Regions from separate parts of the Maritalea sp. YIW29 genome, predicted to be linked through region 1. Evidence: predicted binding sites of a transcription regulator. Region 1 holds the regulator's gene; the other holds the start of a gene.
The links. Region 1 encodes HrcA, which represses chaperone genes, less so after heat shock. Its sites were predicted from a motif close to GTTAGCACTCNCNNNNNGNGAGTGCTAAC; they were not measured.
Positions count from the first base shown of each region.

Region 2: AC2D8L_RS08650 (co-chaperone GroES) is a predicted target of HrcA. The motif match lies at 1,890-1,918, and genes of this name have one in related genera.

Region 1 is NZ_JBXVVF010000002.1:522,751-526,540, reverse strand. Features, by position in the region: gene AC2D8L_RS11675 (alpha-ketoglutarate-dependent dioxygenase AlkB) at 1-323, shown strand, start outside; gene AC2D8L_RS11670 (GFA family protein) at 410-823, shown strand; gene grpE (nucleotide exchange factor GrpE) at 908-1,534, opposite strand; gene hrcA (heat-inducible transcriptional repressor HrcA) at 1,634-2,725, opposite strand; gene rph (ribonuclease PH) at 2,933-3,649, shown strand; gene rdgB (RdgB/HAM1 family non-canonical purine NTP pyrophosphatase) at 3,651-3,790, shown strand, end outside.
Region 2 is NZ_JBXVVF010000001.1:1,781,073-1,784,862, forward strand. Features, by position in the region: gene AC2D8L_RS08640 (ArnT family glycosyltransferase) at 1-498, opposite strand, end outside; gene AC2D8L_RS08645 (glycosyltransferase) at 498-1,637, opposite strand; gene AC2D8L_RS08650 (co-chaperone GroES) at 1,963-2,253, shown strand; gene groL (chaperonin GroEL) at 2,304-3,790, shown strand, end outside.

The DNA of each region.
Region 1 (3,790 bases):
GTTTGATCAACTATTATGCGCCGGGCGCCAAAATGGGCATGCATCAAGACCGCGACGAGAACGATTTTGATGCGCCGGTTCTTTCGGTTTCCCTTGGCGACCGGGCGCGGTTTCGTCTAGGCGGCACCAAACGTGGCGGCAAAACATCATCATTTGAAATCAGCTCCGGCGATGTATTGATTTTGGAGAAAGCGACCCGCCTCGCATTTCACGGTATCGATCGGGTATATGCAAATTCGTCCAATTTGCTAGACGAAACTGTTGGACTGTTCCCGGACGGCGGAAGAATAAATCTGACCATGAGGCGGGTGACTAAGATATAGAATGTCGGGTGCCAAAAACAGCAAGAATTATCAATTGCATTGCCTAAGAATCGCTATATCGTTTTTCCAAATGAACAGGAATATCTATGTCAAAAGCAACGATGCAAGGCACTTGCCTGTGCCAAAAAGTTAAAATATCAATTCCATCGGAAAAAACTGAAATCGGCGCGTGTCATTGCGAAATGTGCCGGAAATGGAGCGGCGGCGGGCCATATTTGGCCATCCATTGTGGGCCAGAACTTAACGCCACCGGCGAAGAATTTATCAAATCCTTCAGGTCTTCTGAATGGGCGGAACGTGGATTTTGTACAGAGTGCGGCACCAACTTATTTTATCGGCTTTTGACCAATTGTGACTATATATATGCGGCAGGTCTGTTTGATAATGTTGAAGACTTTTCTCTAACAGGTGAAATCTTCATCGACAAAAAGCCGGCCTATTATGCCGAGCTGAGCGAGGCGAGTATCAAAAAAACCGCCGCAGAAGTCATGGGCTCGTAGCCCTATTTACCCACTTACACATAGACATAAAAAAACCGGCAAATTCGCCGGTTTTTCGTTTCTGCATCTGGCTGCAGAAGATCTTTAGACTGATTTGTCTAGGCCTTCGCCGCTTTCTGGTGCTGGCGTTGCAGCCGGGGCGGTTTTCGGGCCGCCTTTTGCCACGCCAACCATCGCTGGGCGCAATACACGTTCGCCAATCACATAACCTGCTTGCACAACTTCTAAAACAGTATTGTGCACCACATCTTCGTTTGGAATTTCAAACATTGCTTGATGGAAGTTGGGATCAAACTTTTCGCCTTTAGGCTCTAGCTTGGTGATGCCATTTTTTTCAAGCAATCGGATCATTTCGCGTTCGGTCATCTCCACGCCTTCAATTAGCGATTTAAACGAGCCTTCGGCTTCGTCTTTTGCTTCTTGAGGCATGGTCAAAAGCGCGCGGGACAGATTGTCGGTCGCTGTGAGCATGTCACGGGCAAAATTCGCCATTGCATATTGGCGAGCGTCTTTTACGTCGCGCTCGGTGCGTTTACGCAAATTTTCCATTTCCGCAACAGCACGCAACAAGCGATCTTTTAGCTTGGCATTTTCCGCTTCAAGCACCTCCACTGGGGATGCCGCGTCCTGCTCGTCCGCAACATCATGCAAAGGCTCAGCATCGTGCTGCTCATTTTGATCTGCTTCGTTCTGGAACTCTTCGTCACTCATCATGGTTGGTCTGCTTGTCTCTTATTTGAACTGTGCCCCGGATATTGACTATTGAAAGACAAATTTCAAGCACTCAAATCAATTGGATGCAAAATTGGGCTAAACGCCGCGCTTATTGATGAGTTTTGACACCACATGCGCTGTATAATCCACTGCCGGTACAATTTTGGCATAATTAAGTCGGGTTGGGCCGATCACCCCGACAACCCCAACAACATTTTGATTGATGTCGCGATAGGGCGACAAAATTACCGACGAGCCCGAAAGAGAAAACAATTTATTCTCCGAGCCAATAAAAATGCGCACGCCGTTCGCATCGTTAGTGTCTTCCAAAAGGTCGATAATCGACTTTTTAGATTCCAACTCATCAAAAAGCTGGCGCACCCTATCCAACTCTTCGCTGGCCATGGTGTCCGCAATCAGATTGGCGCGACCGCGCACAATCAATGTTGGCGATTCATCGTCGCGGGGTTCGGTGAGCGTTGCCAAACCTTCGTCGACCAATCGCTTGGTCAAAACATCTAATTCGGCCCGGCGCGCAATTTGCTGGGTTTCAATGACAGAGCGAACCTCGCGCAATGTCCGGCCAACAATGTGATGGGACAAAAAGTTGCTCGCTTGGGTCAATTCGCTCGCTGTTAAGCCTTTGGGAATGGAAAACACCCGATTTTCCACATGCCCGTCTTCGCCCACCAACACGGCCATTGCTAGCTCGGCGTCCAACCGTACGAACTCGATATGTTTGAGAATAACGTCAGCTTTTGGCGCCAAAACAAGACCAGCGCCTTGAGAAAGGCCGGATAGAACTTGACTGGCTTGGGTCAAGACATCTTCAATTTTTTCGTCTTTGGCTGCCGCATCGATATGTTTTTCGATATTTTGCCGTTCTTCATTGCCCACAGCGCCGATTTCGAGCATCGCATCCACAAAAAAGCGCAACCCGGTTTGGGTTGGTGCGCGGCCAGCCGAAGTATGTGGCGCAGCGATCAAACCCAATTCTTCGAGATCCGCCATGACATTGCGCACTGAAGCCGCCGACAGGCTGACATCCAGCGCCCGAGAGAGTTGCCGAGAACCCACAGGTTCGCCCGTTTCGATAAAGCGTTCGACAAGGCGTTTGAAAATGCCTTGTGAGCGTTCATTCAGAACAGACAGAAAATCCTGGCCAATTGGTGGTTCGCGTGGTGGCATACTCAATATTGCCTCATCCAGAAATGCGTGTCGACAAGCTTATTTAGGCCTAAAAGGTGTGGCCGCCAAGTGGGAAACAAGCAAGAAATCAACGCGAAACGTTCAATCGGTGGCAAATTAGGGCGTTTGGCGTGCTTTACTCTTGAAGTTGAGCGATTTATCAGCCAATCAAATGCCAACAAAGCAAATTCTGTAAGGGGAACCGCGATGCGGCCGTCAAAACGCGCAAATGATCAAATGCGCGACGTAACCATTGAACGTAATGTATCGTCTCACGCTGAGGGATCTTGCATGATCTCATTTGGCGGCACCAAAGTATTGTGCACCGCAAGCGTTGAAACAAAACTTCCCCCATGGCGTCGGGGCCAAGGTCTTGGTTGGGTTACCGCTGAATATGGCATGCTGCCCCGCTCTACCGGCCAGCGTATGCGTCGGGAAGCAACCGCAGGCAAACAATCTGGCCGCACCCAAGAAATTCAACGCCTAATTGGTCGTTCATTGCGTGCCATCGTTGACATGGAAGCGCTAGGTGAAAACCAAATCACAGTTGATTGCGACGTTATCGAAGCAGACGGCGGGACCCGCACAGCCTCAATCACCGGCGCATTTGTCGCCATGTCAGACGCCTTATCTTGGATGCGCGAACGTGATTTGGTGGGCGACAATGTTGTCACCGATCAGCTGGCCGCTATTTCATGCGGCATCTATCGCGGCCAGCCCGTGCTTGATCTTGATTATGATGAGGATAGTGAAGCAGAAACCGACGCAAACTTTGTGATGACGGGTTCTGGTGGTTTTGTTGAAATTCAAGGCACAGCCGAAGAAAGCCCGTTCTCAGCTGATGAATTGGCTCAATTGATTGGATTGGCGCAAAAAGGCGTTTCTGAATTGGTTGAATTGCAAAAGGCAGCGTTGAAAGACTGATATGCGCAAACTTGAAAAAGGCCAAAAGCTAGTTGTTGCCACCCATAATGAAGGTAAAGTGCGCGAGTTTCGCACATTGCTCGAGCCATTTGGGTTGGAACTCGTCTCGGCTGGTGAACTGGGTTTGCCCGAGCCCGAAGA
Region 2 (3,790 bases), on a different contig from region 1:
AAGTGGGGTGCGCTTTTCAGGGCCGAAGAAAATGTCCATCAATAGCCAAACCACGATGAGCCAAGTCAGCGTTAGAGGAGACTCTGGTTGCATCCAGGACCCAATGGATAGCGTGAACAATATGGGGATATTGGCGATGATGGCGGTGAACAGTCCCGCACGTTCGGAATGCAACCGTGCGCCAATGCGATAAAACAGCCATGTCGCACCTGAAAACATCAGGATGAACGGTAGGCGAAGAAGCCATGGCGCTTCACTTCCGGTAAGTGTTTTCGTCAGCCAAATGACCCAAATGAAAATTGGCGGTTGATCAAAATATCCCAGATGAAGCTGGCGGGCAGAGCTCAAATAATAGGCTTCACCAATCACAAGATCAATCGACCACGCACCCCACAAACGATAGAGCGCAGTAATCGCGACTAGCCAGAAGATGGCCGTGCGAATTTGCCCTTTAGGGGGCGCAAGACTATGGCGCAGTTGCAGGCCTTGCCCGTTCATTAGCTGACGCGCCACGTAAAGATGCGCGTCATCGCGTAGTTGAACACCATCGAAATGATGATGCCAGCGATCGCCGCCAGATAGAACAGAGAGTTCTGTTCATAAATAAAGGTCGAAATAGACACGTTCGCAATCGCTGGAAAAGCACAAACTGCAATAAAGCTAAGTAGCCCTTGCCAGTATTTGAGGCCACGCAGACGCTGATTGGCGTAGGTCAGTATGTTGTTGAGATGGAAATTTGATATCATCGCAACCAACGTTGCCAGCAATTGCGCATTTGTGAAGTTAAACGCCATTCGCTCAGAAGCAAACGTAAGCGTCGCCAAATGCACGATCACGCCAAATGCGCCGACAGCGGCAAATAGAATGAAGCTGACGGGCAGCAAACCACCGACCATTTTGGATATAGCAAGGCCCAAGAACTGGGCGGCAACCAATGGGCTCATCTTGCTCTCGCCATCATGACGCGCACGGAACTTAAATCCAACTTCGCCAATATCAAACGGCTTGCCAATATTCCGGGCGGTTGCGATGATATCGAGCAGGATTTTAAATCCTTCGCTGGAAAGCTTAGGCATAACCTGGTCAAACCGTTCGCGCTTAAGCATGAAGAAGCCGGTCATCGGGTCTGAAATTTTGGTGCCCGTGATCAGGTTTGCGATCCAATTGGCAACATTTGATCCCATTTCGCGGAATTTGCTGAGGCCCTCTTCAGCGGTTTGCCCACCATAAAAGCGCGACGCCAAAACAAGGTCTTTGCCTGCGTTGACCATTTCGAACATTTTGGGCAGAACGGTTTCATCATGCTGCAGGTCGCCGTCCATCACCGCAACGATAGGCGCAGAACTTGACGCCATGCCTTCAATACACGCGGACGACAATCCACGACGCCCGACCCGCTTAATGCAATGAACGTAGGGTTTTGACTGCCCCAGCTCTTTTACGATCTCAGCTGTGCCATCTGGGCTATTGTCATCAACAAACGTGATTTCCCAGTCAATATCAACCAGCACATTTTCCAGTTTTTCAACCAGCACAGCAACATTGCCCGCTTCGTTAAAAGTAGGCACCACCAAGGACAGTTGTGGTGCGCCGCTTTTGGGGTTTTGATCGGCTTCAGGTTTTGTTTTGAGATCCATTACATTCTCTCGTCGCGTTGTTGCGCGACTTATCTCTGATCAGTGTTGGGCGAAGGCTTACGCAACTGGGCACAAAAAGGCAAATGTTCAAGTTAAATGAAATCTATTTTGACTATTTGTCCCCGCTCTTGCGGCAGCTCCCTCAGCAGAATATCGCTGAATTAGGCCCATTTTGCAGCACGGCCAAAACAAAATTTCAAGCACTTATCCTTGACTCTATTTGATGGGCTTACTATCTGTGTGCCGTTGGTTGTTAGCACTCCGACATAAAGAGTGCTAACAACCTTTGTTATTAAACATGAATTATCAAATTGAAGGAACGAGCATGAGCTTCCGTCCACTTCACGACCGAGTAGTCGTACGTCGTGTCGATTCTGAAGAGAAAACTTCAGGCGGCATTATCATTCCAGACACAGCCCAAGAAAAACCATCTGAGGGCGCAATTGTTTCTGTCGGCCCAGGTACGCGCGACGAAGACGGCAAATACATCGCTCTTGATGTTAAAGCCGGTGACCGCGTGTTGTTTGGCAAATGGTCAGGCACAGAAGTCAAGATCGATGGCGAAGACCTATTGATCATGAAAGAAAGCGACATCATGGGCATCGTCGAAGGTTAAGTTTAACCTCGATCACCCCCATTCTTGATAAGTTCTAAGGAGCAAACACAATGTCTGCTAAAGAAGTAAAATTCGGCACCGACGCACGCGACAAGATGCTAAACGGCGTCAACATCCTTGCAAATGCTGTTAAAGTTACATTGGGCCCAAAAGGCCGTAACGTCGTTCTAGATAAATCTTTCGGCGCACCACGCATCACTAAAGATGGTGTTTCTGTTGCTAAAGAAATCGATCTAGAAGATAAGTTTGAGAACATGGGCGCGCAAATGGTGCGGTCTGTTGCTTCAAAAACAAACGATATCGCTGGTGACGGCACAACAACTGCTACGGTTTTGGCTCAGTCAATCGTGGTTGAAGGCGTTAAGCTTGTTGCTGCTGGCATGAACCCAATGGATCTTAAGCGCGGCATCGATTTGGCTGTGACCGAAGTTGTTGACAACTTGGCTAAAGCTAAAAAGAACATTTCTACAAGCGAAGAAGTAGCCCAAGTGGGTACGATCTCTGCAAACGGTGAAGCTTTCATCGGTGAAGAAATCGCTCGCTCAATGGAAAAAGTCGGCAACGAAGGCGTGATCACTGTTGAAGAAGCTAAAACTTCTGAGACAACTGTTGACGTTGTTGAAGGCATGCAGTTCGACCGCGGTTACCTTTCACCATATTTCTGCACAAACACAGAAAAAATGGTTGCTGAGCTTGAAGACCCTTACATCTTGTTGTTCGAGAAAAAACTCTCAAACCTACAAGCAATGTTGCCTATCCTTGAAGCTGTTGTTCAGTCTTCACGTCCACTTTTGATCATTGCAGAAGATGTTGAAGGCGAAGCCTTGGCAACATTGGTTGTGAACCGTCTTCGTGGTGGCCTTAAAGTTGCTGCGGTTAAAGCACCTGGTTTTGGTGATCGTCGTAAAGCAATGCTTGAAGACATCGCAATCCTAACTGGCGGCCAAGTGATTTCAGAAGATCTTGGTATCAAGCTTGAAACTGTTACTTTGGATATGCTCGGCACTGCAAAGAAAGTCGACATCACTAAAGAAACAACAACAATCGTTGATGGCGCAGGCACTAAAGACGACATCGAAGGTCGTGTTGGCCAAATCAAAGCGCAAATCGAAGAAACTTCTTCTGACTATGATCGCGAAAAACTTCAAGAGCGTTTGGCTAAATTGGCTGGCGGTGTTGCTGTTATTAAAGTTGGCGGTTCAACTGAAGTTGAAGTTAAAGAACGCAAAGACCGCGTTGACGATGCATTGAACGCAACTCGCGCTGCGGTTGAAGAAGGCATTGTTGCTGGTGGTGGCGTTGCTCTACTTCGCGCTTCATCTGCTCTAACTGTTAAAGGCGTAAACGCTGACCAAGATGCAGGCATCAAAATTGTTCAGCGTGCGCTTCAAGCTCCAATCCGTCAGATTGCTACAAACTCTGGCGACGAAGCTTCAGTTGTTGTTGGTAAAGTTCTTGAAAACTCTTCAGAAACTTACGGCTACAACGCGCAAACATCTGAATATGGCGACATGATTGCAATGGGCATCATCGATCC